DNA from 3 places in the Kineococcus terrestris genome. Region 3 is predicted to be linked to each of the others. Evidence: riboswitches for the same ligand, from Rfam matches in the RefSeq annotation. Region 3 holds a riboswitch; each other region holds the start of a gene.
What was found. A riboswitch is a leader RNA that binds a small molecule or an ion and turns the genes downstream of it on or off. The one in region 3 is predicted to bind S-adenosylmethionine.

Region 1: it holds a riboswitch for S-adenosylmethionine, as region 3 does, so the genes downstream of both, AB8M62_RS17590 (ABC transporter ATP-binding protein) here and AB8M62_RS03035 (methylenetetrahydrofolate reductase) in region 3, are expected to answer to the same signal.
Region 2: it holds a riboswitch for S-adenosylmethionine, as region 3 does, so the genes downstream of both, AB8M62_RS09085 (MFS transporter) here and AB8M62_RS03035 (methylenetetrahydrofolate reductase) in region 3, are expected to answer to the same signal.

Annotation. Positions count from the first base shown of each region.
Region 1 covers NZ_JBEUEI010000038.1:5,208-15,274, forward strand. Annotated here, with positions in the region: gene AB8M62_RS17580 (MBL fold metallo-hydrolase) at 1-886, shown strand, start outside; gene AB8M62_RS17585 (hypothetical protein) at 1,002-1,268, shown strand; SAM riboswitch class I at 1,390-1,488, shown strand; gene AB8M62_RS17590 (ABC transporter ATP-binding protein) at 1,616-2,371, shown strand; gene AB8M62_RS17595 (aliphatic sulfonate ABC transporter substrate-binding protein) at 2,458-3,486, shown strand; gene AB8M62_RS17600 (ABC transporter permease) at 3,483-4,298, shown strand; gene AB8M62_RS17605 (hypothetical protein) at 4,354-4,539, shown strand; gene AB8M62_RS17610 (putative bifunctional diguanylate cyclase/phosphodiesterase) at 4,670-6,427, shown strand; gene AB8M62_RS17615 (hypothetical protein) at 6,471-6,833, shown strand; gene AB8M62_RS17620 (SpoIIE family protein phosphatase) at 6,898-9,120, shown strand; gene AB8M62_RS17625 (hypothetical protein) at 9,163-9,810, opposite strand; gene leuA (2-isopropylmalate synthase) at 10,049-10,067, shown strand, end outside.
Region 2 covers NZ_JBEUEI010000012.1:14,526-24,592, forward strand. Annotated here, with positions in the region: gene AB8M62_RS09035 (MaoC/PaaZ C-terminal domain-containing protein) at 1-358, opposite strand, end outside; gene AB8M62_RS09040 (FAS1-like dehydratase domain-containing protein) at 355-822, opposite strand; gene rpmG (50S ribosomal protein L33) at 846-1,013, opposite strand; tRNA gene AB8M62_RS09050 (tRNA-Met) at 1,170-1,242, opposite strand; tRNA gene AB8M62_RS09055 (tRNA-Thr) at 1,272-1,343, opposite strand; tRNA gene AB8M62_RS09060 (tRNA-Tyr) at 1,428-1,509, opposite strand; gene AB8M62_RS09065 (YajQ family cyclic di-GMP-binding protein) at 1,658-2,149, shown strand; gene AB8M62_RS09070 (alpha/beta hydrolase family protein) at 2,146-3,156, shown strand; gene htpX (zinc metalloprotease HtpX) at 3,211-4,092, opposite strand; gene AB8M62_RS09080 (LLM class flavin-dependent oxidoreductase) at 4,220-5,602, opposite strand; gene AB8M62_RS09085 (MFS transporter) at 5,599-6,927, opposite strand; SAM riboswitch class I at 6,937-7,025, opposite strand; gene AB8M62_RS09090 (SpoIIE family protein phosphatase) at 7,147-9,528, shown strand; gene AB8M62_RS09095 (ANTAR domain-containing protein) at 9,557-10,067, opposite strand, start outside.
Region 3 covers NZ_JBEUEI010000003.1:82,750-92,816, forward strand. Annotated here, with positions in the region: gene AB8M62_RS03020 (monocarboxylic acid transporter) at 1-496, opposite strand, end outside; gene AB8M62_RS03025 (DUF485 domain-containing protein) at 493-873, opposite strand; gene AB8M62_RS03030 (DUF8692 domain-containing protein) at 1,012-1,623, opposite strand; SAM riboswitch class I at 1,874-1,965, shown strand; gene AB8M62_RS03035 (methylenetetrahydrofolate reductase) at 2,026-3,033, shown strand; gene metE (5-methyltetrahydropteroyltriglutamate--homocysteine S-methyltransferase) at 3,030-5,444, shown strand; gene AB8M62_RS03045 (amidohydrolase family protein) at 5,596-6,819, shown strand; gene AB8M62_RS03050 (diacylglycerol/lipid kinase family protein) at 6,909-7,883, shown strand; gene AB8M62_RS03055 (DUF1737 domain-containing protein) at 7,921-8,118, opposite strand; gene AB8M62_RS03060 (DUF7711 family protein) at 8,128-8,754, opposite strand; gene AB8M62_RS03065 (OsmC family protein) at 8,890-9,393, shown strand; gene AB8M62_RS03070 (aldose epimerase family protein) at 9,455-10,067, opposite strand, start outside.

The DNA.
Region 1 (10,067 bases), on a different contig from region 3:
CCACTCGACCGTCGTCGTCGACGTGGAGGGGGTGCGCGTGGTCACCGACCCGGTGCTGCGCGCGGGCCTGGCGCACCTGCGCCGCCGCCAGCCGGTGCCGGCCGCCGACCACTCCGCCCGCGCGCACGTCGCCGTCGTCTCGCACCTGCACCACGACCACTGCGACGTCGCCTCGCTGCGCGCGCTGGACGCGGACTGGGTCGTCGCCCCGCCGGGGGCCGCGCGCTGGCTGCGGCACCGGCTGCGCCCCGTCGGCAGCCGCGTCGTGGAGGCGGGCGCCGGCCAGACCGTCCACCTGCCCGTGCGCGCCTTCGACGGCTCGCGCCGCGAGGTGGCCGTCACCGCGCTGCCCGCCCACCACGACGGCGGCCGCACCCTGGCCCTGCTGACCGGCGCGCCCCGCGACGCGGCCGCCGTCGGCCACCTGCTGGAGGTCCCGCGCGCCGACGGGGTGCCCGTGACGGTGTGGGCGCTGGGCGACACCGGCCCCTTCCCCGGCCTGGAGGACGCCGTCCTGGCGCAGCTGCGCGCGCGCCGCGCGGTGGCCGTGGACGGCGGCCCGGCCCCGGGTCACGAGGGTGGCCCGGACGTGGCGCTCGTGCCCGTGGGCGGCTGGGGCCACACCCTCGGCGAGCACCACCTGGACCCGCGCCAGGCCGCGCGGGTCGTGGCGCGCGTGCGCCCGGCCCTCGCCGTGCCGGTGCACTGGGGGACGCTGGCGCCGGTCGCGCTCGGGCGCACGATGGGCGACCGCTGGTGGGCGCCGGGACGCCACTTCGCCGACCGCCTGGCCCGCCGCTCGGACGTGCGGGCCGTCGTGCTGCGCCCCGGTCAGGTCCTGCCTTTCGACCGCGCCCCCGCGGCACCCCCGCCCCCCGGGGCCTGAGCCCCCGCGGCGACACGCGGACCGGTCCCGCCGATCCGCGCGTGCGCCGGGCCCTTCGCGGGTACCGTCGCAGGGACACCCGCTGACACCGGGTCCCGACGGGAACGGGGGAGTCATGGCCCAGGCGTTCACCTTCCTCACGGCGCTGCTCGACCACGAGCAGCGGGCGCTCGTGGTCAGCACCGACGACGGCCGCGTGCTGTCGCGGCTGGCGCTGAGCGACCCGCCCGCGCACGGCTACTACGAGCCGGTCCAGCTCGACGCGGCGCTGGCCGACCTGGGCCTGCGCGCGGTCGGCTGCTGGCTGCGCGACGGCGACGGCGGGGCCGTCGCCGACGTCCGGCCGCTGGGCGAGCAGATGCCCGACCCGCGCCCGGTCTGAGGCCCGGCCCGGGCGCGGGGGTCCGCGCGCCGTCCGCTCACGCCCGGTGACGCCGCGCGCCGCGGTCGGCTGCCCGGGGCACCCTGGTTTGACACGGCTCCCCCCTCGGCCTTTGATGGTGCAACCATCCAGAGCGGCCGAGAGACCTGGCTCGACGACGCCGCAGCAACCTCCGGGCCCTCGGGCCCGGGCACGGTGCTCACGCCAGGACCGATGGAGGAGCCGAGTTGCCCCCTGGTCCCGCGACCGCGCACGAGACCGCGCCCGAGCGCGCTCCCCGCACCGCCGCCACGGCCCCCACGGACGCGGCGACCACCGCGCGCGCCGACGCCCTGCAGCCCGCCGACGTGGTCCTGCGCGGGGTCGGGCGCTCCTTCGGCACGGCCCGCGGCACCCACCGGGTGCTGGCCGACGTCGACCTCGTCGTCGAGGCCGGGTCCACCGTCGCCCTCCTCGGCGCCTCCGGCAGCGGCAAGTCCACGCTGCTGCGCCTGGTCGCCGGCCTGGACCTGCCCACCGCGGGCGAGGTCGCGGTCGGCGGTGAGGCGGTGCGCGACGTCAGCGACCGCTGCGCCGTCGTCTTCCAGGAGCCGCGCCTGCTGCCCTGGCGCGACCTGGCCGGCAACGTCGCCCTCGGCCTGCCGCGCGGCACCCCGCGCGCCGAGGGCCGCGAGCGCGTCGCCCACCAGCTCGAGACCGTCGGCCTGGCCGACTTCGCCGGGCACCGCCCGCGCCGCGTCTCCGGCGGCATGGCCCAGCGCGCGGCGCTGGCGCGCGCCCTGGTGCGCCGGCCCGGCGTGCTGCTGCTCGACGAGCCGTTCGCGGCGCTGGACGCGCTGACCCGGCTGAAGATGCAGGACCTCCTCGACGACGTCCAGCGCGGCACGGGCGCCACGACCCTGTTCGTCACCCACGACGTCGACGAGGCCCTGCACCTGGCCGACCGCGTCCTCGTGCTCGGCACCCCCGAGGGTGCCGAGGGCGCCCGCGTGGTGCGCGACCTGCGCGTGGCGGCGCCCCGCCCCCGCGACCGCGGCGACGCCGAGCTGGCCGCCCACCGCGTGGAGCTCCTGGAGCTCCTCGGCGTGCCCCGGCACGCCTGACCCGCCCCCCTCACCACCGCTCCACCCCCCCCGCAGCGCCGGTCCGTCCCGGACCGCCGCTCGTCCCTGCCTGGAGGAACCCCGTGCTGCGCACCCCCCGTCCCCTCGCCCGCCGCACCGCCCTCGGCCTCGCCCTCGGCGGCGTCGCGCTCGGTGCCGCCGCCTGCGTGCAGGGCGAGGACAGCACCGGCGCCGTCGCCACCGAGGGCGCCGGCTCCGGCTCGGGTTCCGGCGGCGGCGACACCGTCCGCCTGGACTACGCGCTCTACAACCCGCTGAGCCTGGTGGTGCGCGAGCAGCGGATCCTCGAGGACGCCGGCCTGACGGTCGTGTGGGAGCAGTCGCTGGGCAGCAACCGCGCCAACGAGTTCCTGCGCAACGACAACCTCGACGTGGCCTCCACCGCGGGCTCGGCCGTCCTGCAGGCCCGCGCGAACGGCTCGCCCGTGCAGACGATCGCCGTGTACTCCCAGCCGGAGTGGACGGCGCTGGTCGTCGGCGCGGACTCCCCGATCACCGACGTGGCCGGTCTGCGCGGGACGCGGATCGCCGCCACCACCGGCACGGACCCGTACTTCTTCCTCCAGCAGGCGCTGGCCGAGGCGGGCCTGTCGGGCGCCGACGTGGAGATCGTCAACCTGCAGCACCCGGACGGCCGCGCGGCGCTGGAGCGCGGCGACGTGGACGCGTGGGCGGGCCTGGACCCGAACATGGCGGCCTCGGAGCTGACGGTGGGCTCGCGCCTGCTGTACCGCAACGTCGACTTCAACACCTACGGGATGCTCAACGCGCGCGAGCAGTTCATCGAGGAGTCCCCGGAGCTGGCGCAGCAGGTCGTCGACGCGTACGCGCAGGCGCGCGCGTGGGCGCTGGAGAACCCGGCCGACCTGCAGGCCCTGTACGCCGCCGAGGCGCAGCAGGAGGACGAGGTCGCCGCGCTGGTGCTGGAGCGCACCAGCTTCGTCGACCTGGAGCCGGGCGACGCGCAGGCGCAGGTCCTGGAGGCGATCGTCCCGCTGATGGTCGAGACCGGTGACGTGCGCTCGGAGGAGGAGGCCCGCACGGCGCTGGAGGGCCTGTTCGCCCCGCAGTTCGCGCAGGCGGCGTCCTCGTGAGCGCCCTGAGCGGGACGCAGGCGCCGCCGCGGGAGCCCGCCGCGGAGGGCGCCCGGCGCCGGGTGCCGGCGGCCGCGTGGGCCCTGGGCGCGGTCGTGCCGCTGCTCCTGCTGGCGGCGTGGCAGCTCAGTTCGACGCTGGGGGTGTTCAGCCGCTACCAGCTGCCGCCGCCGCTGGACGTGCTGCGCGCGGCGGGGGACATGTGGTCCACCGGCGCGCTGCAGGCCAACGTCGCGATCAGCGTGCAGCGCGTCGCGCAGGGCTTCGCGGTCGGCGCCGGGCTCGGGGTCGTGCTGGGCGGGTTGACGGGCCTGTCGCGCCTGGCGGACCGGATGCTGTCGCCGATGTTCGGTGCGCTGCGGGCGGTGCCGTCGCTGGCGTGGGTGCCGCTGCTGGGGCTGTGGATCGGGCTGGGGGAGACCCCGAAGATCGTCCTCATCGCCATCGGCGCCTTCTTCCCCGTCTTCACGACGGTCTACTCCGCGCTGAGCCACCTCGACCCGGCGATGGTGGAGGTGGGCCGCGCCTACGGGCGCCGGGGCCTGCGGCTGTTCACCGAGATCCTGCTGCCGGCGACGGCCCCCTCGCTGCTGTCCGGGCTGCGGCTGGGCCTGGCGCAGAGCTGGCTGTTCCTCGTGGCCGCCGAGATCATCGCCTCCTCGGTCGGGCTGGGGTTCCAGCTGATCAACGGGCAGAACCAGGGCCGCACCGACCAGATGCTGCTGGCGATCGTCCTGCTGGCCGTCCTCGGCAAGCTCAGCGACGTCGTCCTGGGGCTGGTCGAGGCCCGGGTCAAGGCGAGCCGCGGCTGAGGCGCCCGCCCGCGCCCGAGGTGCCGGGGACCGGGGAGCGGTGCAGGCTGGGCGCGTGAGCGAACCCACCACCGGCACCCCCGACCCCGCCGTGGACCCCGATGGCGACCCCGGCGAGCTGAACCCCCGCGACCTGCGCGGGGAGGAGACCGGCGACGGCGCGGACACCTCCCGCGACGGCGGCGAGGCCCCCGACACCGACGCCGACCCGGAGCAGCTGAACCCCCGCGACGGCACCTGAGATCCCGCCCGTTCCCGACGCGCCCCCCGCCCCCCGGGCGGGGGGCGCGCGTGCGCCGGACGGGTGGAAGCCGTCGCAGGAGCGACCCGGGGACGTCAACCCCGCCCCGCGGACGGCCGACGGGGACGGGGTGGAGAACACCGCGCGCACGCCCGAGGTGGCGACCCCCCGCGCCGTCGCGGCGACGACGGGGTTCCTCTACCTGCTGGGCGCGACCGCGGTGCTGTGCGTCGTGCTGGCCGGCGCCGCCCGCGGCTGGAGCGGGACGGTCCTGGCCGCCGTCGTCGTCGTGGCGGCGGCCGTGGGCGCCGGGTGCCTGTGGCGCGGGCGGTTCCTGCCGCGCTGGACCTGGCACGTCCTCGTCGGCGGCGGCACCGGCCTCATCACGACCGTCGTGCTCGCCGCGCCCGACACCGCCTCCTCCGTGGCCCTGGCCGGGATCTACGCGTTCGTCGCCCTGGACGCGTTCTTCTTCTTCGCCCCCCGCCCGGCGCTGCTGCACCTGGGCGCCGCGCTGACCGCCGGCAGCCTGGCCCTGGCGGCGCGCCCGGGGCTGGACGCGGGCGCGGTCGCCGCCCAGGACGTCGTGCTGGTCGGGGTGGCGGCGGTCGTGGGGGCGCTCGTGCGGCGCGCCTCCAGCGCCAGCCGCGACTCCCTGACGGGCCTGCTGAACCGCCGCGGGTTCGGCGACGCCCTGCGCGCGGCCGTCCCCGACGCCGCCCGGGGGCGGGGCCTGTCCGTCGTCCTGCTGGACCTGGACCACTTCAAGGCCGTCAACGACACCGGCGGGCACGCCGCCGGCGACGACCTGCTGCGCGCGGTCACCACCGCCTGGCGGGCCCTGGTCCCCGCCGGCGCCCTGCTCGGCCGCTACGGCGGCGACGAGTTCGCCGTCCTGCTGCCGGGGCACGACGGCGCGGCGGCGCTGGCCCTGGCCGAGCGGCTGCGCCTGGCCGCCGCCCCGGCCGGCGTGTCCGTCGGCGTGGCGCAGCTGCGCCCCGGCGAGAGCGGGGCGGACCTCGTGCGCCGCGCCGACGTCGCCCTGTACGAGGCCAAGGACGCCGGGCGCGGGCGGTGCGCGCTCGCCGGCGACGGGGACGTCGCCCTCGCGCACGACCTCGCGCTCGCCCTGGAGCGCGGCGAGGTGCGGGTGCACTACCAGCCGGTGGTGGCGCTGCCGGGCGCGCAGGTGCTGGGGGTGGAGGCCCTCGTGCGCTGGGACCGGCCCGGGCACGGTCCCGTGCCGCCGCTGGAGCTGGTGCGGGCCGCCGAGCGGCACGGCCTGGTCGGCGCGCTCGGCGCGCACGTGGTCCGCCGCGCCTGCGAGGACGCGGTGGCCCTGCGCGCCGCGGCGGGCCGGGACCTGTTCGTCACCGTCAACGCCTCCGGGCGCGAGCTGACCGCCCCGGGGTACGCCGACGGGCTGGCCGCGGCGCTGCGGGCGGCGGGCCTGCCGCCGGCCGCGCTCGTCGTGGAGGTCACCGAGACGCTGCTGGAGGCGGAGTCCGCGAGCGCCCTGGCGGCCCTGGAGCAGGTCCGCGCCCTGGGCGTCGCGGTCGCCGTCGACGACTTCGGCACCGGGTGGTCCTCGCTGCACCGCCTGGACGTGCTGCCCGTCAGCCACCTGAAGCTGGACCGCTCGTTCGTGCGCGACCTGGCCTCCTGCCCGCAGCGCGTGCGCCTGCTGCGCGGCGTCGTCGCCCTGGCCGAGGCCCTGGCGCTGCGGCTGGTCGCCGAGGGCGTGGAGACCGCGGAGCAGCGCGACGTGCTCCTGGCGCTGGGCTGCCCGCTGGCGCAGGGCTACCTGTTCGGCCGGCCGGCGCCGCTGGCGGAGGTGCTGGCGGCGGTGGGCGCGGTGGCCGCCGGGCCGGTCTCCTCCCGCACGTAGGGCCGCCCCTCGGCACGGACGGCGCTGGAGGAGGATCCACGTCGTGTCCCGCGACATCCGCCTGCCGGACGGCCAGTGGTGGACCGTCCGCACCGGGATCTTCTCCTGGATCGTCGGCACCCTGGCGGCGACCGCCCGCGATCGCGACCTGGCCGCCCACCTGCGGGAGGTCGACGAGGAGGACCTGCCGCTCCTGGACCTGACGGCCCTGCCCGCCGACCAGCGCGCGGAGCTGGTCGAGCTGGTCCGCGCGCTGCCCGCCGTCGCGCGGGATCACCTGCCGCCGACGGCGGACCACGAGGCCGTCGGCCGCTCGCTCGCCGACCTGGTGGACCGCCTGCCGCCCGCGGGGAGCGCCCGCGCGGTCCGTCCCCGTGGTCCGTCGCCGGACGCCCGCTCTTCCTGACGCCGTCCCCGTCGGTGGGGCACACTGCAACCGTGGCGACACGGACAGTCACTGGGCGGTGCCCGTGAGCGCCGGCGAGGGGGTGCGCGCCGCGCGCGAGGCGCCCGGCGCCGAGCTGCTGCAGCTGGCCGCCATGGCGGCGGGCCTGGGGCAGATGGACCTGCGCCGGGCCCTGCGCAGCGTCACCGACGCCGGGGTCAGCATGACGGGCGCGCAGTACGGCGCCTTCTTCTACTCCGGCGAGGACGCCCAGGGCGGCCGCTTCGACCTCTACACGGTCTCCGGGGAGTCCGCGGGCGCCTTCCCCGACCGGGTGCCCCTGCGGCACACGGCGATGTTCTCCCCGACCTTCTCCGGCGCGCAGGTCGTCCGCAGCCCGGACGTGCTGCGCGACCCCCGCTACGGCGCCAACGCCACGGCCGGGCTGCCCGCGCAGCACCCCGGCGTGCGCAGCTACCTCGCCGTGCCGGTGACGACGCCCGACGCCCGCGTGATCGGCGCGATGCTGTTCGCCCACCGCGAGCCCGGGCACTTCGACGAGGGCGCCGAGATCGCCGCCCGGGCCGTCGCCGCGCACGCGGCCGCGGCGGTGGAGAACGCCCGGCTGCTCGGCCAGGCGCACCGGGCGCGCCGGGAGGCCGAGGACACCGCCCAGCGCCTGCAGCTGCTGCAGGACGTCACGGCGCTGCTGTCGACGGCCGCCTCCACCGCCGAGATCGCGGCGCGGGTCCCCGAGGCCCTCACCGACGCCCTGGGCTGCACGGGCGCCCACCTGCTCCTGCTGGACCCCGACGCCGGCGCGCTGGCCGGCGTGCACTCGTCGGTCACGCCGGCCGGTGTGCACCGCACGCCGGTCCGGCTGCCGCTGAGCGCGTCGTCCCCCTCCACGCACGCGGTGCTCACCGCGGCGCCCGTCTCCTCCAGCGGCGCGCACCTGCGGGCCTGGCCGGGGCTGCGCGGTGTCGAGATGCCCGGCGTGGAGGCCGCCCACGCGGTGCCGCTGCTGGACCGGGCGCGCCGGCCGCTGGGCGCCCTGACCGCTACCTGGAGTGACGCGGCCGTCCTCGACACGGGGGTCACGGACCTGCTGGCCGCGGTCGCCGGGCAGGTCGCCCAGGCGCTGGAGCGCACCCGCCTGTACGACGCGCAGCAGGAGGCCCAGCAGCGGCTCACCGAGTCCGTCGAAGCGCTGTCGACGCTGGCCCGCGACCTGCAGAGCGGGCTGCTGCCCCGGCGGCTGCCGGAGCTGGAGCGGGTGCGGGTGGCCGTGGGCTACCTGCCGGCCGTGGCCGCCGCCGAGGTCGGCGGCGACTGGTTCGACGTCGTGCCCGGCACCGGGGAGCACGTCACCTTCGTCATCGGCGACGTGCAGGGGCACAACACCACCGCCGCGGGCCTCATGGGGCAGCTGCGCACGGCGGTGCGGGCCTACGTCAGCGAGGGGCACGACCCGGCCACCGCGCTGGCCCGCACCAACTCGGTCCTGCTCCAGCTGGACACCGGTCTGTTCGCCACCTGCTGCCTGGTGCGGCTGGACCAGGGCAGCGGCGAGGTGGTCACGGCCCTGGCCGGCCACCCGCCCCCGCTGCTGCTGGGCCCCGGCGGCGAGGTCACCGAGCTCGACGCCCCCGCCGGCACCGCCCTGGGCGTCACCGACGACGCCGTCTACGAGGTCGGGCGCTGCCAGCTCACCGGCCGCAGCCGCCTCGTGCTCTACACCGACGGCGTCGTCGAGGCCGCCCCCGAGGGCAGCGACCTGGGGCTGGCGACGGTGGCGCACGTGCTGCGCACCCACCGGGACGCCTCGTGCGAGGAGCTCGTCAGCGCCGTCACGGCCGCCATCCCGCACCGGCTGACCGACGACGCCGCGCTGCTGGTCCTCGACTACAGCGGACCGCGCGTGCAGCACGCCGAGGCCGGCACGGCGCTGGCCGCCGACCTGCGCGCCGTCGCCGAGGCGCGCCGGTTCCTGCTGCGGACGCTGCGGAGCTGGGGCGTCGACGAGGACGTCACCGCCGGCGCGGAGCTGGTCGTGAGCGAGCTGGTGACCAACGCCGTCACCCACACCGGCAGCCCGCCGCACCTGCACCTGAGCCACCTCGGCGACACCGGCCACCTGCGCGTGGCCGTCAGCGACGGCTCCACCCGCCACCCCGCGGCGCGCGCCGCGGGCCCGGACGCCCTGGGCGGGCGGGGCCTGGCGATCGTCGAGGCCCTCGCCGAGCGCTGGGGGGTCAGCGACCAGGGCGAGGGGAAGGTCGTGTGGGCGCGGCTCGCCCTGCCCTGACCCGCCCCGGCGCGCGGGCCCCGGGGGCCCCGGGAGCCGTCGTCAGCCGGCCGGCACCACGTCGAGGAGGACCTCCACGTCGCCGGCGACCTCCGGGGTGCCGGCGCTGACCCGGCCCACGAGCCGGTAGGTGCCCGGCGCCGGGTCGAGGAGGGTGACGAACCACGCGGTCTGGTCCTCCAGGTCGCCGGCGCGCGCGTGGGCGGGCAGCGAGGACTCCCACGTCGTCCAGTCGACGGCCACCAGCTCCCCGTCCGCCCCGTCCACCGCGGTCACGGGCGCCGGCGCCGCCGCCAGCGTCCCGGTGACCGACCCGCCCGCCGGGTCTTGCAGGTGCAGGCGCACGTGCACGACGTCGCAGGGGGCCAGGCCGCGGGCCTCGTACCCGGCGAGGTTCCGCACGCTGGCACCCACCCCCGGACCGCCGGCCGCACCGCCCAGCGCCGGCGCGGGGGAGCCACCGGCGCTCAGGGGCCGGGCGCGCACGACGACGTCGACCGGGCCCGCCCCCTCGCCGGTGCTGCACCCGGGCACGCCGTACGGCGCCGCGCCCGGTTCCCCGGGCCCGCCGTCGCCGGGCAGCAGGGAGCCGGCCAGCGCCCCGGCGGTCAGCAGCGCGCCGAGGACCAGGCCGTGCCGCACCAGGTCGCGGCGCGGGCCCCGTCCCGCCGCCGTGCTCCCCGCGTCCACGGGCCCAGTGTCGCCCGGCGCCCCGCGCGCGGCCCGTCCACGCCCCGCGTGGACGGGGCGCGCGCCGGGCGCGTACGGTGCTGGACGTGGCTCGACGGGAGACCCTGCTCCTTCGTCGCCGCGTCGGGGCCAGCTAGGCCGGTCTCCCCGCCGCGGGACCTCGTCGTGCGCGCCGGCCGCCCCGCAGCCAGCCCACCCGAGGAGCAGAACCGTGGACAACCCGCAGACCGCGTCGCCGATGCCGGTGCACAAGTACC
Region 2 (10,067 bases), on a different contig from region 3:
GGGCGTCCTCGTCGCGGGCGCTGACCCGGCCGGCCACCCGCACGGCCGCGGCGGCGCCGGCGGGCACGACGACGGGCTGGGTGAACTTGGTGCCGAAGGAGACGACGGCGCCCGGGTCGCCCGCCCAGTCCTCGACGGCCGAGCCGGCCAGGCCCATCGTCAGCATGCCGTGGGCGATGACGTCGGGCAGGCCGACGGCGCGCGCGGCGGCCTCGTCCTGGTGGATGGGGTTCTGGTCGCCGCTGGCGTCGGCGTAGGCGACGAGGTCGTCGCGGGTGAGCGCGTGCTCGACCTCGGGCAGCTCGTCTCCGACGGCCACGTCGTCGAAGCGGCGGGCGCCGGTGGGGGGCTGGCTCACGAGTCGGCTCCGCGGACGACGAGGGTGGACACGGCGGTGCACACCGGCTCGCCGGCGGCGGTGCGCAGCTCGCTGCGCGTGGTGACCATCGCGTTGCCCGCCACGACGCGCACGCGGTCCACGTGCAGCTGGGCGACGACCTCGTCCCCGGCCACGATCGGGCGGTGGTGGGTGAAGGTCTGCTCGCCGTGGACGACGCGGGAGAAGTCCACGCCCGCGGCCGGGTCCTGCACGAACTGCGCGTCGGCGCGCTGGGCGAGCACGACGGCGAAGGTGGGCGGCGCGACGACGTCGGCGTGCCCGAGGGCGCGCGCGGCCGCGGCGTCGTGGTGGGCCGGGTGCCCGGCGCGCACGGCGCGCGCGAAGGCCCGGACCGCGTCGGCGGTGACCGACACGGCCGGGCCCACGGGGTACACCCGCCCCTGGAAGGACTCGTCGACGGTGACGGGGTTCGAGGGGCTCACGGTGCCGCCTGCTGCGCGCTGGGTCAGCGGGTCTCGCGGTGGGTGGTCTTGCGCCCGCAGCGGGGGCAGAACTTCGCCAGGTCGAGCCGGTCGGGGTCGTTGCGCCGGTTCTTCTTGGTGATGTAGTTCCGCTCCTTGCACTCGGTGCAAGCCATGGTGATCTTCGGGCGGACGTCGGTGGTCTTGGCCACGGCGGGGTGCCTCTCTCGTTCTCGGTCCAGCGGGCGGCGCTCGCGAGAGCTCGGCGGTGCGCCGCGGTCTGCCGTCCAGGGTACGCCCGTGCGGCGGCCACCCGGCACGCGGAACGAGCGGCCGCCCACGGGGGACGACCGCTCGCACGTCTCGCGTAGCGGAGGCCGGACTTGAACCGACGACACAGCGATTATGAGCCGCTTGCTCTACCAACTGAGCTACTCCGCCGTGCACGCCCTGCGCGCGGGCGTGCTGCGAGCCCCGATCGAGGATTGAACTCGAGACCTCTTCCTTACCAAGGAAGTGCTCTACCACTGAGCTATCGGGGCACTCGCCGCGCTGCGCGGCGTGAGGGCGAGCCTACACGCCGCGACCCGGGCCCGTTGACCGGACCCGGGTCGCGCCTCGCGACGTGGCGGGTGATGGATTCGAACCAACGAAGGCAATGCCGGCGGATTTACAGTCCGCTCCCTTTGGCCGCTCGGGCAACCCGCCATGCCCCCGGCGTGCCGGGGACGAGTGAGAGGATAGCAAGGTCCCGGGGGTGCGGTCACACCGGCCGCGCACCGGGTGCGAGCACGCCGCAGCAGCACCGTCCAGGCAGCACCAGTCAGCACCAGGCAGCACCGAGGGGGAACCGTCCGTGGCCAGCGAGTCGTCGTTCGACGTCGTCAGCAAGGTGGACCGGCAGGAGGTCGACAACGCGCTCAACCAGGCGGCGAAGGAGCTGTCGCAGCGCTACGACTTCAAGGGCGTGGACGCCTCGGTGCGCTGGAGCGGGGACACGATCCTCATGGCGGCCAACAGCGAGGAGCGCGTCACCGCGGTGCTCGACGTCCTGCAGACGAAGCTGATCAAGCGCGGGGTGTCGCTGAAGGCGCTGGACACCTCCGAGCCGGCGGCCTCCGGCAAGGAGTACCGGATCACCGCCACCCTCAAGGAGGGCCTGGAGCAGGACGTCGCCAAGAAGATCGGCAAGCTCGTGCGCGACCAGGGCCCCAAGGGCGTCAAGACGCAGGTCACCGGGGACGAGATGCGCGTGTCCTCCAAGAGCCGCGACGACCTGCAGGAGGTCATCGCGCTCCTCAAGGGCGCCGACCTGGACGTGGCGCTGCAGTTCGTCAACTACCGGTGAGCCGCCCCTCCCCCGCGGCCCGGACCGGCCCCGCCCCCACCCGGCGCGCGCTCCTCGGCCTCGCGGCGCTGGGCGGGGCGGGCGCGCTGGCCGCGTGCTCGGGCGGGGAGCAGGCACCGGCACCGACCACCCCGGAGCCGACGCCGACGCCCACGGAGACCGGGCCGGCGCCCGAGCCGACGCCCACGGAGACCGAGGAGCCGTTCGTCCCCGAGGGGCTGAGCGAGTCCCAGCGCAGCGAGTACCGCTTCGGCGACCACCCGCGGCAGGTGTCCGACCTGTGGCTGCCGGCCGACGGGCGGCGCGAGGCGATCGTCGTCCTCGTCCACGGCGGCGGCTACATGGCGCGCACCGACCGGCGCAACCTCAACCTGCACGTGGCCGACCTCGTCGGCCGCGGCTGGCCCGTCCTCAACGCCGACTACCGCGGCTACGACGACGAGGGGGGCGGCTGGACGGGGACGTTCACCGACGTGGCCACGGCCGTGGACATGGCCGCCGAGGCCGCCGCCCAGCACGGCCTGCCGCTGGAGCGCACCGCCGTCGTGGGGCACTCCGCGGGCGGGCACCTGGCGCTGTGGGCCGCGGCCCGGCCGCGGCTGCCCGAGGGGGCCCCCGGTTCCGGCCCGCGGGTCGTGCCCGTCGTGGCCGCGTCGATGTCCGGGGTGCTGCACCCCACGGCCCTGGGCGGCGAGCCCGGCGACCCGAACGTCGTCGCCGTCTTCGGCGGGCCCGCCGCCGTCGTGGACCAGCACTACGCCCTCGGCGACCCCACCCGGCTGGTGCCGCTGGGGGTGCCCCTGCGCGTGGTGCACGGCACCGCCGACGACACCGTGCCCGTCTCGCAGACGCAGGAGTTCGCCGACGCGGCCAGCGCCGCCGGGGACGCGGTGGAGCTGACCCTCTTCGAGGGCGGCACCCACGTCGACCCGCTGTACGTCGGCGAGGAGACCTGGGGCACGGTGCGCGACTGGGTCACCGCGCAGCTGGAGGCGCGGGGCGCCTGACCGCGCGCGCCCGCCCGGTGAACCGGGCGGGCGCGGGTCGGGCGGTGGGGCGGCTCAGCGGCGGTAGCCGGCCAGCCCCTCCAGGCGGGCGATGCGCTCGGCCATCGGCGGGTGGGTGGCGAACATCCGCGACACGCCGCCGCCGCGGAACGGGTTGGCGATCATCAGGTGGCTGGAGTTGACCAGCTCGCGCTCGGGCGGCAGCGGCAGCTGCCGGGTGCCCATCTCCAGCTTGCGCAGCGCCGAGGCCAGCGCCAGCGGGTCGCCCGTCAGCTTCGCGCCGTCCTCGTCGGCGTCGTACTCGCGGGTGCGGCTGATGGCCAGCTGGATGAGCGTGGCGGCCATCGGCGCGGCCAGCGACAGCAGCAGCACGGCGACCGGGTTGCCGCGCTCGCCGTCGCGGCCCCCGCCGCCGAAGGCCCCGAAGAACATCCCGAACTGGGCGATCGAGGTGATGAGACCGGCGACGGCCGCGGCCACCGAGGAGGTGAGGATGTCGCGGTTGTAGACGTGCATGAGCTCGTGCCCGAGGACACCGCGCAGCTCGCGCTCGTCGAGCATCTGCAGGATGCCCTCGGTGCAGCACACGGCCGCGTTGTCGGGGTTGCGGCCCGTCGCGAAGGCGTTCGGGGCCATCGTCGGGGACACGTACAGGCGCGGCATCGGCTGCTGCGCGCGGTTCGACAGCTCCCGCACGATCCGGTACATGGCCGGCTGCTCGGCCTCGGAGACCGGGCGCGCGCGCATGGCGCGGATCGCCAGCTTGTCGGAGTTCCAGTAGCCGTAGGCGGTGGTGACCACGCCGAGGACGGCGAAGACGAGCAGGAAGACCGGTGCCCGGAACGAGCTGGCCAGCACCCAGCCCAGCAGCAGCAGGACGGCCCAGATGGCCCCGAAGAGCGCGGCGGTCTTGAGACCGTTGTGGTGGCGGTGCAACCCGGCCCCTCCCTCGGCTCCGCCCCGGACGACGCGGCGCCCGGCGGGACGGCTGCCCGGGCGCACCGGTGCAACGCGCCGCCGGGGGGAGGCGTTCCGGCGAGGCGGCGCGGAGGGCCCGGACGGCTCAGCGCCGGTGGCGCGCGCCCGGGTGCGCGGCCGCCAGGCGCGGACCCTCGCCCGTGCCCAGCCGCTCGCGCAGGGTCGTGCCCGCCGCGGGCCGGGGCGCCAGCCGCCCGCGACGCTCCAGCTCGGGCACGAGGTGGTCCACGACGTCGGCGAAGGTGCCCGGCATCGTCGCGTACATGAGGTTGAAGCCGTCCACGTCGGCGACGTCGGCGAACTCCTCCAGCGCGTCGGCGACGGTGGCCGGTGAGCCGGCCAGCACCGGCCCGCGCCCGCCCACGGCGACGAAGCGGGCCAGGTCGTCGACCGTCCAGGTGCGTTCGGGGTCCTGGGTGAAGCTCGCCAGCGCCGAGCGGTTCGCGTCCGTGGTCACGTGCTGCAGCGGCTCGTCCGGGGCGAGGCCGGCCAGGTCCACGCCCGTCCACCCGCCGAACAGGGCCAGCGCCCCCTCCCGGCTGGCGCGCTCGCGGTAGTCGGCCAGCAGGGCCGCTGCCTCCGCGTCGTCCGGGCGCACCACGACGGTCAGCCCGGCGAAGACCCGCACCGCGCGCGGGTCGCGGCCGGCCCGCTCGACCTGCTCGCGCAGCGCGTCCACCGAGCGGCGCACGTGCCGCGCGGTGGGGCCGATGACGAAGACGGCCTCGGCGTGGGTGCCGGCGAAGCGCTGCCCGCGCGGGGACGAGCCCGCCTGGAAGACGACCGGGGTGCGCTGCGGCGACGGCTCGCACAGGAAGGCGCCGGGCACGTCGAAGTACCGGCCGTGGTGGGCGATGTCGTGGACCTTGGCCGGGTCGGCGAAGACGCCGCGCTCGGCGTCGCGCACGACCGCGCCGTCCTCCCAGGAGCCCTCCCACAGCTTGTAGCAGACCTCCAGGTACTCCTCGGCGACCTCGTAGCGCTCGTCGTGGGCGACCTGCGCGGTGAAGCCGAGGTTGCGGGCCGCGGAGTCCAGGTAGCCGGTGACGACGTTCCACGCCACCCGCCCGCCGGTGAGGTGGTCCAGCGTCGTCAGCCGCCGCGCCAGGGAGTACGGCTGCTCGTAGGTCGTCGTGACCGTCAGCCCGAAGCCCAGCGTCGACGTGACCGCCGCCATCGCCGAGACCGCGCCCAGCGGGTCGTTGACGGGCACCTGGGCGGCCGCGCGCACGGCGGCGTCGCGCGAGCCGCCGTGCACGTCGTAGACGCCGAGGACGTCGGCCAGGAACAGCGACTCGAACCCGCCGCGCTCCAGCAGCCGCGCCAGGGACGTCCAGTGCTCCAGCGTGCGGTAGTCGGCGCTGCGGTCCTCCGGCCGCGCCCACAGCCCGGCGGCCTGGTGGCCGACGCAGGCCATCGCGAAGGCGTTCAGGCGCAGCGGGCCGCGCCCGGCGGGGGTGCTGCTCACCGCTCGCTCCCGGCCAGCGGCGCGAACGCGGTCTCGCGGGCGGCGGCCGCCGAGACGGCCGTCAGCACCGCCAGCAGGCTCAGGTACCCGGCGACCAGCCACGGCGACCCGCCGCCGGCGGCCAGCAGCGCGGCGGCGATCAGCGGGGTCAGCCCGCCGCCGAGGACCGCGCCGATCGAGTAGCCCAGCGAGGCGCCGCTGTAGCGGGTGCGCTCGTCGAACTGCTCGGCGAAGAACGCGCCCTGCGAGCCGTACATGCTGTCGTGGCCGAGGTTGACGGCCACGACGACGGCCGCGCCGATGAGCAGGCCCGCCCCGGTGTCGAACAGCCAGAACGCCGGGACGGTGAACACCGCGGTCAGCACGGCGCCGAACAGGTACACCGGCTTGCGGCCCACCCGGTCCGACAGCCGGCCCCACAGCGGGGTCGCGGCCAGGCTGACGACGGAGGCGACGAGGACCGCGAGCAGGCCGACGTCCGCGCCGTCCTCGCGCACCTGGTTGGTCAGGTAGTTCAGCGCGAACACCGTGTAGAGGACGTAGCCGCCGTTCTGGCCCAGCCGCATGCCCGTCGTCAGCAGGACGCCGCGCGGGTTGCGGCGCAGCACCTCCACGACCGGCTGGCGGGCGACCTCCCCGGCCTCGCGCACCGCGCGGAACGCGGGCGACTCGGTGACCTTCAGCCGGATGAGCAGGCCGACGACGACGAGGACGGCGCTGACCAGGAACGGCACCCGCCAGCCCCAGGAGAAGAACTGCTCGTCGTCCAGCAGCGTGCGCGTCAGCCAGAAGCCGCCGCTGGCCAGCACCATGCCGGCCGCCGAGCCCATCTGCGGCACGGCGCCGTACAGGCCGCGCCGGCCCGGCGGGGCGTGCTCCACGGACAGCAGGACCGCGCCGCCCCACTCCCCGCCCGCGGAGAAGCCCTGCAGCAGCCGGGCCGTGGTCAGCAGCACCGGCGCCCACACGCCGATCTGCGCGTAGGTGGGCAGCAGGCCGATGAGCGTGGTGGACACGCCCATGAGCAGCAGCGCCGCCACGAGGACGACCTTGCGGCCCACCCGGTCGCCCAGGTGGCCGGCGACCGCGCCGCCCAGCGGGCGGGCCACGAAGCCCACCGCGTAGGTGGCGAAGGCCGCGACCGTGCCGGCCGCGGTGCTGGACTGCGGGAAGAACAGCGGGCCCAGGACGAGGGCGGCCGCCGTGCCGTAGAGGTAGTAGTCGTACCACTCGATCGTGGTGCCGACGAAGGAGCCGAGGGCCGCGCGGCGGCGCGCGACGTCGGGGGCGGGCAGGGCGCGCGAGGGCGCGGGGGCGGTGCTCACAGCAGGTGTCTCCCATCGGTCCTGGCGGTAGCACCGTCCCTCGCGGGTGGTTGCTGCGACGTCGACGAGCCAGGTCTCTCGGTCGCTCTGGATGGCCGCCGGGAACGCTAGGCCATCGCCGCGGGAGCGCGCAACGCGCGGCGCTCGTCACGGCGCGTCACGGCGGGCTGTCGCGGCGGGGCTGTTGCGGCGGCGCGGGCGCGGCGGGAGGCTCGCGCCGTGCACAGCGGGGGCGATCTCGGCGCCGAGGAGGCCCTCGCCCTGTTCCGCGCCACCGCCGACAGCGTCGACCTGACGATCTGGACGACCGACGCGGCCGGGCGCTGCACGTTCGTCAACCGCGCCTGCCTGGAGTTCTTCGGCACCACGCCGGAGCGGATGGCCGGGACGTCGTGGCGCTCGATCTGCCACCCCGACGACGCGGACGCCTACCTGCGGGAGTTCGACGAGGCCACGGCGCAGCGGCGCGGGTTCCGCGCGCAGGTGCGGGTGCGCCGCGCCGACGGGCAGTGGCGCTGGGTCGAGACGCAGGCGGCCCCCCGCTTCTCCGCCGACGGCGACTTCCTCGGCCTGACGGGCGCCAACCCCGACGTGACCGACCACCGCCGCCGCGAGGAGGCCGCGGCCGTCCTCGCGGCCGTCGGGGAGGACTTCGCGCGCGAGGAGTTCGGGCTGGCGGCCCTGCGCGGCATCGCGCGCCGCGTCGCCGCGCACACCGGCGCCGACCGCGTCACCGCGTGGGCGGTGGAGCCCGGCGGCGGCGCGGCCGGGCCGGTGCTGGAGGTGGTGGCCGACGAGCCCGGCGGCGCGACCGGCGACGACCCGCCCGGGCCCGGCCCCGCCGCGCGGCTGCGCGCGGGGCGGGTGCTCGTCGAGGGCGGCGACGTCCTCGTGCCGTTCGTCACGGGCGGGCGGTGGGTGTTCCTGCTGCGGGTGCGGGCCGCGGCCGGGCGGCGCTGGCGCGAGGACGAGCTGGACCTGCTCGCCGACGTCGTGCCGCGCGCCTACCTGTGCCTGGTGCGCGAGCGCGAGGAGCGCGCCGTCCGCGAGCGTTGCGCGCGCGCCCGCGAGGTGGCCCGGCAGCTGCAGCGGGCGCTGCTGCCCGGGAGCCTGCCGGTGCTGCCGCGCGCGGAGACGGCCGCCCGCTACCTCGTCGCCGGCGGGGACGGGGCCCGCGCGGGCGGGGACTGGTTCAGCGCCCTCGTGCGGCCGGACGGGCGGCTGGCGCTCGTCGTGGGCGACGTCGTCGGGCACGGGGTGACCGCCTCGGCCGTCATGGGGCAGCTGCGCGCCGTGCTGGAGCAGCGGCTGGCCGACGGCGACGCGCTGCCGGTCGCGCTGGCCGCGCTCGCGCGCACCGCCGCCCGGGTGCCGGGCGCGTCGGCGGCCACGGTGTGCGCGGCGGTCCTCGACCCGGCCACGGGCGAGGTGGAGCACGCCGTGCTGGGCCACCCGCCGCCGCTGGTGGCCGGCCCGGGCGGGGTCCGGCGGCTGCCCGCGGGCGGCGCCGGGCCGCTGACGTCCTCGCTGACGGCCCCCGGCGCGCTGCCGCCCACGGCCGTGGACCGGCTGGCGCCCGGCGAGCTGCTCCTGCTGCACACCGACGGGCTCGTCGAGCGGCGCGGCACGCCCCTGCCGCAGCGCCTGGAGGCCCTGGCGGCCGCCGCCGCGCGCGCGGCCGCCCCGCCCGGGCGCGCGGCCGGTGCCGTCGTCGACGACGTGGTCACCGCCCTGCTCGACGGCGCGGTCCAGGACGACGCGACGGTGCTCGCGGTGCGCCCCCGCCCGCCCGTGGCCCCGCTGCGGTGCGGCGGGCCGGCGGTGCCGTCGTCCGTGCGCCGGCTGCGGCGGGAGGTGGCGGCCTGGCTGGCGGCGGCCGGGGCCGGCTCGCGGGACCGGCGGCTGCTCGCGCTGGCCGCCGGGGAGGCCGTCACCAACGCCGTGGAGCACGCCTACCGCGGCGCCCCGGCGGGGCGGGTGGAGGTGCGGGCGCGGCTGGAGGACGACGGCGCCGCGGTGCTGGAGGTGCGCGACGACGGGCGGTGGCGGCCCGCGGACGCCCACCCCGGCGACCGCGGCCGCGGCCTGGTGATGGTGGGCGCCGCCGGCAGCGTCCGGGTCGACCGCGGCGGGGACGGCGGCGGGGACGGCGGCGGGGACGGCGGCGGGGAGGGCACGACGGTGCGCGTGCGGCGGGTGCTGGGCGCCGACGTGGACCAGCGCGACCCCGGCGGGCGGGACGGCGAGGACGCCGGGGAGGACGCCGGGGAGGACGACGGCGGGGCCCGCGACGACGGCGTCCTGGCGGTGCGGGTCCTGCCGGCGGGCGGGCCGGGCGCGCCCGTGCCGGTGCGCGTGCGCGGGCCGGTGGACCTGGAGTCGGCGCCCCTGCTGCAGGAGGAGCTGCTGCGCGCGGGCCGGCACGGCGCCGTCCCCCTGCGGGTGGACCTGGCCGGGGTGACGCACCTGGCCAGCGCGGGGGTGCGGGCCCTGTGGGCGGTGCGCGACGCCGTGGGCGCGGGCGCCCTGGCGCTGCGCGCGCCCGACGGCACCACCGCCGCCCTCGTGCTGGACCTCGTCGCCCTGCCCCGCGAGCCGTGAGGGCGGCCGCGCCCGGCTCGTCAGCGCGTCAGCCGGGCACCCCCGCGCGCACGTCCAGCGCGCCGAGCCCGGTGGCGTCGCGCACGTCGCAGTCGCGGTCGAGAACCACGGTCAGGGGCGTGCCGGCGCGGCGGCAGCGGCGGTCGGCGGCCGTCAGCACCGACACGGCGGCCGAGCCGAGGTAGTCCACGCCCGTCAGGTCCACGACCACGCGCTCGGGCGGGGCGGCCTGCGCCTCGGCGGTCCCCACGGCGGCCGCGAACCGGCGCGCGGTCAGCAGGTCCACCTCGCCGCGCACCGTCAGCAGCCGCCCGGCGTCGCAGGGGCGGGGGCCCTCGACGACGAGGTCCTCCCCCGGTCCGCCGGCGGCGCCCCCGTCGCGACCGCCCTCCCCGGCGGCCAGGGCGCGGTCGAGCAGGTCGTCGACGCGCCCGTGCGCCCCGGCGGGCAGGACGCTCGTGCGCGAGACGAGGTCCACGAGGCGCTGGGCGAGCACGGCGAGCTTGACCTGGCTGTGCATCGAGTACCACTTCAGCAGG
Region 3 (10,067 bases):
GCAGCAGCGAGACCAGCCCGCCCGCGCCGGCCATCTGCGCCAGCAGGTAGAAGAAGGACACCGCCAGCGTCGAGATCGCCGCGGCCGTGCGCACGGGCCGCTCGCGCAGCCGGAAGCTGAGGACGTCGGCCATCGTGAAGCGGCCGGTGTTGCGCAGCAGCTCGGCGACCAGCAGCAGCGCCACCAGCCAGGCGACGAGGAAGCCGATCGAGTACAGGAACCCGTCGTAGCCGTACAGGGCGATGGCGCCGGCGATGCCCAGGAAGCTGGCGGCCGACAGGTAGTCGCCGGCGATGGCGACGCCGTTCTGCCGGCCGGTGAAGGCGCGCCCGCCGGCGTAGAAGTCGGCGGCCGTGCGGTTGTTCTTGCTGGCCCGCAGCACCACCGTCAGCGTGACGGCGACGAACGCGCCGAAGATGGCGATGTTGACCCAGGGGTTGCCGATGTCGGTCCCCGCGGCCGCCGCGGTGGACAGGCCCGTCGTCAGAGCGCTCACCGGACCCCCTCGACGCGCTGGCGCAGCTCCTCGGCCGCCGGGTCGAACCTCTTGTTCGCCCAGCGCACGTACACGGTGGTGATGGCGAACGTCATGACGAACTGGCTCAGCCCGAGCAGCAGCCCGATCGTGATGTTGCTGTCGCCCAGGCGCGTGCTCATGAAGCCGTGCGCGTAGTCGGCCAGCAGGACGTACAGCAGGTACCAGAACAGGAAGAGCGCGGTCAGGGGGAAGACGACGCGGCGGAAGCGCCGTCGCAGCGCGGCGAACTCGGGGGAGTCCTGGACCTCCTGGTAGGGCGTGCGCCCGTCCAGGGGCCCGGACCCGCCGGGCGGTTCGCCGGCCGGCCCGGACCGGCCGTGGTCGGTCGTGCTCACGGTGACCTCCTCGTCAGCGCCGGGACCCCGAGCCCCGGCTGTGAGGGCGCCGACGGTAGCTCGACGTCGAGACTCCCGGCCACCGAACGCGCCGAGAGGGCTTCCGGAAGACGTGCCCGTGCGCTCGCGCGAGACCCCTCAGCGGGCGGCGGGCGCCGTCGCGCGGCGCAGCTCGCGGGCGCTGACCGCGGTGAACCACGCCGTCCAGCACAGGACGGCGGCCAGCTTGCTGGCCTCCTCGTGCACCAGCAGGGACACGTCCAGCACGTCCACGAGCACCGAGTGCGCGAACCAGGCGCCAGCGGCGACGAGCAGCAGGCCGGTCAGCTCCCGCGCCCAGGAGCCGAGGAAGGTGAGGGCCCACACCGCCGCGGCGAGGCCCAGCGCGGCCATCGTCGCCTCCTCGGGCACCCCCTGCCACGCCAGCACGCCGTCGTGGAACATGAACAGGTCGTCCACGCCCATGGCCAGGGAGACCAGCCCGCCCCACAGGAGCAGGGAGGTGCGCCGGCGCGGCGCCCGGCCCCGCAGGACGAGGCCCGTCAGGACGCCCGCCGTCGCGGCGGCGAACCAGCCCAGCGCGCCGAGGTAGGTCACCCACCCGGCGTAGAACGTGAGCGGGTCCCCGGCGCGCGCCACCGCGAGGACGTCGCGCACCGCGACCCCGTACCACTCGGGCTCCAGCCCGATCACCACGGTCAGCGCCGCAGCGGCCGCGACGCTCGCCGCCACGACCGAGCCGACGAGCACCGCCTCCCCGTGCCCGCGGGCGGGCGCGACGGAGAGCTGAGCAGGGCCCTGGTCCTCCGCTCGGTGGCTGATCGGTGAACGCCGGGTGACCATCCGATGACTATGGCAGGTCCGCGCGAGACCCCGGCGCTCGGCGCGGGGGGCTGCGCGCCCGGCCGGCACCTCACCCGCCCGGGCGATCGAGCCCGCCCCGCGCACGGCCGACACGAAGGGTGTTGAAGCGCGGGCCCCGTGCCCCTAGCATCGACGCAGCCCATCCAGAGCGGTCGAGAGTCCTGGCTCCGTGACGCCGCAGCAACCCCCCGAGCCCGGGCGAGGGTGCTAACGCCAGGCCGATGGAGTTCAGATGTCGATGTCACGCACCCCCGCCACCCCCGCCTGCGCCGGCGCCCGGGCCCGGCGGTGAGCCTCGCCCCGCGCCTGCGGGGGACGGACCGGCCCACGGTCAGCTTCGAGCTGTACCCGCCGCGCTCGGCGGCGGGCGTGGACGCCGTGCACCGCACCGTGGCCGAGCTGTCCGCCGTCCTGCCGGACTTCTTCTCCGTCACCTACGGGGCCTCCGGCGCCACCCGCGGGCCCAGCGCCGACCTGGTGCGGCACGTGCTGGCCAGCACCCCGGTGCCCGTCCTGGCGCACCTGACCTGCGTGGGCGCCTCCCGCCGCGAGGTCGTCGAGCTGGCCACGGCGTTCTTCGACGCCGGGGTGCGCGACGTCCTCGCCCTGCGCGGGGACCCGCCGGCCGGGCAGGAGGACTGGCGCCCGCACCCCGACGGCGTCCACCGCGCCTGCGACCTCGTCGAGCTGCTGCAGGTCGCCGACCGGCGCCACCTCGCCCAGCGCGGCGGCGCCCGCCCCGTGGACGAGCAACCGCTGAGCATCGCCGTGGCGGCCTTCCCCTCCGGCGGGCCGGACGACCTGGCGGCCCTGCGCGCCAAGCAGGACGCCGGCGCCCACTTCGCCGTCGCGCAGGTCTGCTACCGCGCGAGCGAGTACGCCGACCACCTGGCGCGCGCCCGCGCCGCCGGGATCACGATCCCCGTGCTGCCGGGCGTCGTGCCCACCACCGACCCGGCCCGGCTGCTGCGCCTGCAGCAGCTGACCGGCGTGCCCGTGCCCCGCGAGCTGCTCGCCGTCCTGGAGACGGCGCAGGAGTCCGGGGACACCGCCCGCCGCCGCGCCGGCACCGCCTGGGGGGCGCGGCTGGTCCGCGAGCTCCTCGACGCCGGCGCGCCCGGCGTGCACGTCTACACCTTCAACTCCCACGACCACGCGCTGGACCTGCTCGAGGGCGCCCACCTCGACACGCGGACCCCGACGGTCCCGCCGGCGGCCGGACGGCCGCAGGCCGGCAGCTCCCCGGAGGCACCCCTCCCCGAACCCGCCGCGCAGCCGGCTGGAGGCACCGCATGAGCACCACCGACCACCCCACCACCGGACGCACCACCGCCTCGGCGCCGTGGGGCGCCACCGTCCTCGGCTACCCCCGCACCGGCCCGCGCCGCGAGGCGAAGAAGGCCCTGGAGGCCCTGTGGGCCGGGCGCGCCGACGTCGCCGCCACCGAGGAGGCCCTGGCCGCGGTGCGCGCGCGCACCCTGCGCCGCCTGAACGCCCTGGGCCTGCACGCGCACGACGCGTCCATCCCCTCGGCCGCCTCCAGCTACGACCACGTCCTCGACGCGGCCGTCACCCTCGGGGCCGTCCCGCCGCGCTTCGCCGACGTCGTCGGCCCCGACGGCCGCGTGGACGTCGCCGGGCGCTCCACCATCGCCCGCGGGCGCGGCGCCGACGCACCGCTGGAGATGACGAAGTGGTTCGACACGAACTACCACTACCTCGTCCCCGAGATCGGCCCGGACACCGCGTTCCGCTTCGCCGACGACAGCAGCGTGCGGGAGTTCTCCGAGGCGCTGGCCGACGGGTTCCTCACCCGGCCCGTCCTCGTCGGGCCGCTGACGTTCCTGCTGCTGTCCAAGCCCGTCGACGGCGCGCCCGCCGGGTTCCGGCCCCTGGACCGCCTGGACGACCTGCTGCCCGCGTACGCGGACCTGCTCGCCGCGCACGCGGCCGCCGGCGCGACGTGGGTGCAGCTGGACGAGCCCGCCCTCGTCAGCGACTCGGCCACCGCGGGGGTGGCGGACCTGCCGGGCCTGGTGCGCCGCACCTACGAGCGGCTGGTCGCGCTGCCGCAGCGCCCGCAGCTGCTGGTGGCCGCCCCGTACGGGGACCTGGGCGAGCTGCTGGAGCCGCTGGCCCGCACCGGCGTGGAGGGGATCGGCCTCGACCTCGTGCGCGGCCGGCTGCCGGAGGTCGACGCGGACGCCGGGCTGCGCGAGGCGCTGCGCGGCACGCTCGTCGTCGGCGGGGTCGTGGACGGGCGCAACGTGTGGGCCGGCGACCTGCCGCGCGCCCTGGCGTCGCTGCGCGCGCTGGAGGGGAGCGCGGCGCACGTCGCGGCGGGCACGTCGACGTCGCTGCTGCACGTCCCGCACGACGTGGCCGACGAGCCGCAGCTGGACGAGCGGCTGCGCAGCTGGCTGGCCTTCGCCGACCAGAAGGTCGCCGAGGTCGTCGTCCTGGGCCGCGCGCTGCGCGACGAGGCGTCGGTCGCCGACGCGCTCGCCGCCAGCGCCCGCGTGCGCGCCGACCGGGCCGGCGCCCCCGGCGTCGTGCGCCCGGAGGTCCGCGAGCGCCTGGCCGCCCTGACCCCGGAGGCGTTCCGCCGCAGCGACTACGCGGTGCGCCGCTCCGCGCAGGAGGAGGTCCTGGGCCTGCCGCTGCTGCCCACCACGAGCATCGGCTCGTTCCCGCAGACCCGCGAGATCCGCGCCGCCCGCGCCGCCCACGCGCGCGGGGAGCTGAGCACGCAGGCGTACGAGGAGTTCCTGCGCGCCGAGGTCGACCGCGTCGTGGCGCTGCAGGAGGACCTCGGCTTCGACGTCCTCGTGCACGGCGAGCCCGAGCGCAACGACATGGTCCAGTACTTCGCCGAGCACCTGGACGGGTTCGCCGTCACCCGCAACGGGTGGGTGCAGTCCTACGGCTCGCGCTGCGTGCGCCCGCCGATCCTGTTCGGCGACGTGGTCCGCCCCGAGCCGATCACCGTGCGCTGGGCCCAGCACGCGCAGTCGCGGACCGCGAAGCCCGTCAAGGGGATGCTCACCGGCCCGGTGACGATCCTGGCGTGGTCGTTCGTGCGCGACGACCAGCCGCTGGGCGAGACCGCCCGGCAGGTGGCGCTGGCGCTGCGCGACGAGGTCGCCGACCTGGAGGCCGCGGGCACCCGCGTCGTGCAGGTCGACGAGCCGGCGCTGCGCGAGCTGCTGCCGCTGCGCGAGGCCGACCAGGGCGCGTACCTGGAGTGGTCGGTGGGCTCGTTCCGCCTGGCCACCGCCGGCGCCGCCGACGCCACCCAGGTGCACACCCACCTGTGCTACTCGGAGTTCGGCGAGGTCATCGACGCCATCGACGGCCTGGACGCCGACGTCACGAGCATCGAGGCCGCCCGCTCGCGCATGGAGGTCGTGCCCGACCTGGCCCGGCAGGGCTTCGCCCGCGGCATCGGGCCCGGCGTGTACGACATCCACTCCCCGCGCGTGCCGGGCGAGGAGGAGGTCGCCGACCTGCTGCGGCTGGCGGTGGCGGCCGTGCCCGCGCGCCAGGTGTGGGTCAACCCCGACTGCGGGCTGAAGACCCGCGGCTACGCGGAGGTGGAGCCGGCGCTGCGGGCGCTGGTCGAGGCCGCCCGCACCGTGCGCGCCGAGCTGGACGGGCACGACGGGTCCCACGGGCGCGCCGTGGGGGCGGGCGGGCGCGCGGGCTGAGCCCCGCGCGGTGGTCGGCTCACCGGGCCGCTGGTTGGCTGGCCCGGTGACCGTCCCCGTCCCGCCCGTCCACCCGCCCGCCGCGCCGGGCGCCCCGCGCACCACCCCGCGCGGGCGCGACCTGGCCGTCGTCGGCGGGAGCGTCCTGCGGATGACGCCCGGGTGGGCGGGCGAGCGCGAGCCGGTCACCGTGCTCGTGCGCGGCGGGGTCGTCGCGGCCGTCGGCCCCGACGTCGCCGTGCCGGACGGGGTCCCGGTGCTGGACGCCACCGGCTGCTGGGTCCTGCCGGGGTTCGTCGAGGCGCACACCCACCTGGGCGTGCACGCCGAGGGGGAGGGCTGGCACGGCGCCGACGTCAACGAGAAGGGCGAGCCGCGCGGGGCGCGGCTGCGCGCCCTGGACGCCGTCGACCCCGCCGACCCCGGCTTCGCCGACGCCCTGGCCGGCGGGGTCACCACCGCCGTGGTGATGCCCGGCTCGGCCAACGTCGTCGGCGGGCAGACGGCCGCGCTGAAGACGTGGGGCCGCACCGTCCTCGACATGCTGGTGCGCGCCCCGCTGGGGGTGAAGAGCGCGCTGGGGGAGAACCCCCGCAAGGCCGGCAACCCCGGCCCCGGCACCCGGATGGGCGTGGCCGCGGCGCTGCGCGACTCCTTCGCCGCCGCGCAGGCCCTCACCGCCCGGCGCGCCGAGCGCCTGGCCGCCGGCCAGGAGGTCCTGCCCGCCACGGGCGCCGACCGCGACGCGGAGGTCCTGGCCCGCGTCCTGGCCGGTGAGCTGCTGTGGCACCAGCACGCCCACCGCGCCGACGACCTCGTCACCGCCGTGCGCCTGGCCGAGGAGTTCGGCTACCGCCTGCTGCTGCAGCACGTCACCGAGGGCCACCTGGTGGCCGGGTTCCTCGCCGAGCACGGCGCGGCCGCCGTCGTCGGCCCGCTGCTGACCTCGCGCTCCAAGGCCGAGCTGCGCGGGCGCACACCCGCCGTGCCCGCCGCGCTGGCCGCCGCCGGGGTGCCGCTGGCCCTGACCACCGACCACCCCGTCGTGCCCGTGCAGCACCTGGCCCTGAGCGCCGCCGTCGCCGTCCGCGAGGGCCTGGACCGCGACGAGGCGCTGCGCGCGCTGACGTCCTCGCCCGCGCGGCTGCTCGGCCTCGACGACCGCGTCGGCTCGCTGGCGCCCGGCCTGGACGGCGACCTCGTGCTGTGGTCGGGCGACCCGATGGACGTCACCTCGCGGGTGCTGACCACCGTCCTGGAGGGCCGGGTCGTGCTGCACCGGGACCGCGGGGCCCCGCACGCCGCGCCCGTGGTCACCGACCGCGGCGACGGCCGGCTGACCGGCCCCACCGGTCTCGCCGGCCCGGCCGGCTGAGCGGCACCCGTCCGGCCGAGCCGGTACCGGGTGTCGGGCACGTCCGCGACCCGCCCGGCGTTGGCACCGCCGGAGGACAGGAGGACCCCGTGGACGCAGCAGGACCGTCAGGACAGCCACGACCCGCGGGACCGGCGGGGGAGCCCGCCCGGTCCGAGGTCGAGGGCGTGGTGGCCGTCGTCAACGCCGGCGCCGGCTCGGCGCAGCCGCGGACGGTCGCCGCCGTCCTCGACGAGCTGCGCCGCGCGGGCGGCGGCACCCCGGTGGAGCTGCGGCGCACCGCCACCCTGGACGACCTGCGCCGGGCGCTGCTCGAGCACGACGGGCGCCGCGTGGTGCTCATGGGCGGCGACGGGTCCCTGCACGCCGCCCTGCAGGTGCTGCACAGCGCCGGGGCCGCCCGCGACGTCGGCCCGCTGGGCATCGTGCCGCTGGGCACCGGCAACGACCTGGCCCGCTCCCTGCGGCTGCCGCTGGACCCCGTGCGCGCCGCGCGCACCGCCCTCGGCGGGTGCGTGCGCGACCTGGAGCTGCTCGTCGACAGCCGCGACCGGATCACCGTCAACACCGTCCACGCCGGCATCGGCGCCGCCGCCACCGCGCGCGCCGAGCGCCTCAAGCGCCTGCTGGGCCCGGCCGCCTACCCCGTCGGGGCGCTGTGGGCGGGCGTCGGCATCGGCCGCGGCTACCGGCTGCGCGTGCAGGTCGACGGCCGCGAGGTCGCCGACCCGTCCGACCCGGTGCTCCTCGTGGGCATCGGCATCGGCGGCACCATCGGCGGCGGCGCGCCCCTGGTGCCCGGCGCCGACCCGCACGACGGCGTCGCCGACGTCGTCGTGTCCACCTCCACGGGGCCGCTGGCCCGCGTCGGCTTCGCCGCCGGGCTGCGCCAGGGCGTGCACGTGGAGCGGCAGGACGTGCGCACCGCCCGCGGCACGGTCGTGGAGATCACCTCCGCGGGCGGGCCGTTCCGCCTCAACGCCGACGGGGAGGTGAGCGGCGAGCAGGTGCGCGAGCGCTTCGAGATGCGCGCCGACGCCTGGCGGGCGGTCTGCCCCGGCTGACCCGGCTCACGAGCCGGCCCCGCGGGCTCAGGCGGGCTCAGGCGGGCAGCGTGCGCGGGGCCGGCGGGGTGCGCAGCACGACCGCCTGCGCGGCCACCACCCGCCCGTCCACGCTGGTCACCGACGGGCTGCCGTGCAGCTCGTAGCCGTCGGCCAGGGCGGCGCTGACGCGCTCGCAGAACGACCGGTCGTCCGGTCCCGTCAGCAGCCGGTAGCGCAGCTTCTCCTCGCTCACGCCCGCACCCTAGGACGCCCGCCCGCCCTGCGCGCCCGGCGGCGCGGCACCCGCGTCCAGCAGGTCCAGCCAGCCGGCCACCACGTCGGCCAGGACGTCGGCGCGCGCCACGGGGGAGCCCCCGCCCCAGCGGTGCTCGCGGTAGTCGGCGCTCGCGCGGCGCAGGGCGGCCAGCGACACCCGCGCCTCCTCGGCCAGGTCCGCGGCCGCCCGCTCCGGCTCCGGGGCCGGCGGGCGCAGCCGCTCCGCGTCCCCGTCGCGCACGGCGCGCAGCACGTCCTCGTCCACGGCGTCCTCCCGGCTCCAGAAGCGCACCGGCCGCTGGACGGCGTGCCCGGCCACCGGCCCGGCCGCGGAGCGGAACACGACCGCGACCGGCAGCGTCGCCAGGCCGGCGGCGCCCAGCCAGTGCTGGGCCCCGGCCGGTGCGCGCCCCCACGGCACGTCGTCGCGCGCCGCGTCGCACACCAGCGCCACGGCCACCGCGCCGTCGGGCACGTCGTCCTCGCGCGGGCCGAGCAGGCGCCCGTGCACCCACGCCTCCTCCACCCGCAGGCCCAGGAACGGCAGCCGGGCCGCGTGCGCGCACCCCGCCGCGACCTTCTCCAGCTGCCGCGCGGCCGTCGTCCACCTCACGGCCCCATGCTCGCGCGGCCGGGCGCGGTCCCGGCCCCCGGGCACCGGCGGACCCCCGCCCGGGGTGCGGGGCGGGTTGCGGGGCGGGGTGCGGGGGTTGTCGCCCGCCCCGCGGCGTCGGCCTATCCTCACCCGGTGGACGCGACCGAGCTGAGGGCCCTGCAGAAGCCGCTGAAGGACAAGTACCGCGACGACCCCGCCACCGCGCAGGTGCCGGCCAGGGCCGTCGCGGTCCTCGACGGCTCCTCGATCGGCGTGTCCGTGGACGGCTTCGCGGGCACCACGCGCGCCGGCCTGCACCCGGCCGCCGGGGGCGACGGCACCGAGGCGTGCTCGGCGGACATGCTCTGCGAGGCCGTCGCCGCGTGCGCCGGGGTCACGCTGCGCAGCGTCGCCACCGCGATGGGCGTCCAGCTGCGCAACGCCTCCGTCACCGCCGAGGCCACCTGGGACGCGCGCGGCACCCTCGGCGTCTCCCGCGAGGTGCCCGTCGGCATCACCGACGTCACCGTCACCTTCGACTTCACCTCCGACGCCGACGAGGCCACCGAGGCGAAGATGGTCTCCCTGGCCGAGCGCTACTGCGTCATCGCGCAGACCCTGCGCACGCCCCCGCAGCTGACCGTCCGCCGGGCCTGAGCGCACCCCGACCGGCCCCCGCCCGAGGACGGGCGGGGGCCGGTCGCGCGTCCGGCCGCTCTCAGCCGGCCGTGAAGCGCAGCGCCGTCGTCGAGCGCCACACGGCGCCGGGGCGCAGCACCACGTTCCCCAGCTCCGGCTGGTTGACGGCGTCGGGGTGCGCCTGCGTCTCCAGGCACAGCGCGTCGCCCTGCCGGACGGCGCGCCCGTCGGCGGTGCGCCAGGCGCCCGTGAGGAAGTTGCCGGAGTAGAACTGCACGCCCGGCCGGTCGGTCGTCACCGTCAGCACGCGCCCGCTGCGCCCGGCGCGCAGCACGGCCGCCGTGCCGGGCCGGCCCGGCGCCGGCTCGTCGAGCACCCAGTCGTGGTCGTAGCCGCCCGCGCGGCGCAGCTGCTCGTCGGCCTCGCGCAGCCGCTCGCCCACCCGGACCGGCTCGCGGAAGTCGAACGGGGTGCCCGCCACGTCGGCGGGCCCGCCGGCCGGCACCAGGCCGGCGTCCACGGGCAGGTACCGCGCGGCGCGCAGCTGCAGCACGTGGTCCTCGACGCTGCCGGACCCGGCGCCGTCGAGGTTGAGGTAGGCGTGGTTGGTGAGGCTGACGGGGGTGGGCGCGTCCGCGCGCGCCTCGTACTCCAGCGCCAGGACGACCGCGCCGTCCTCCTCGGTCAGCGCG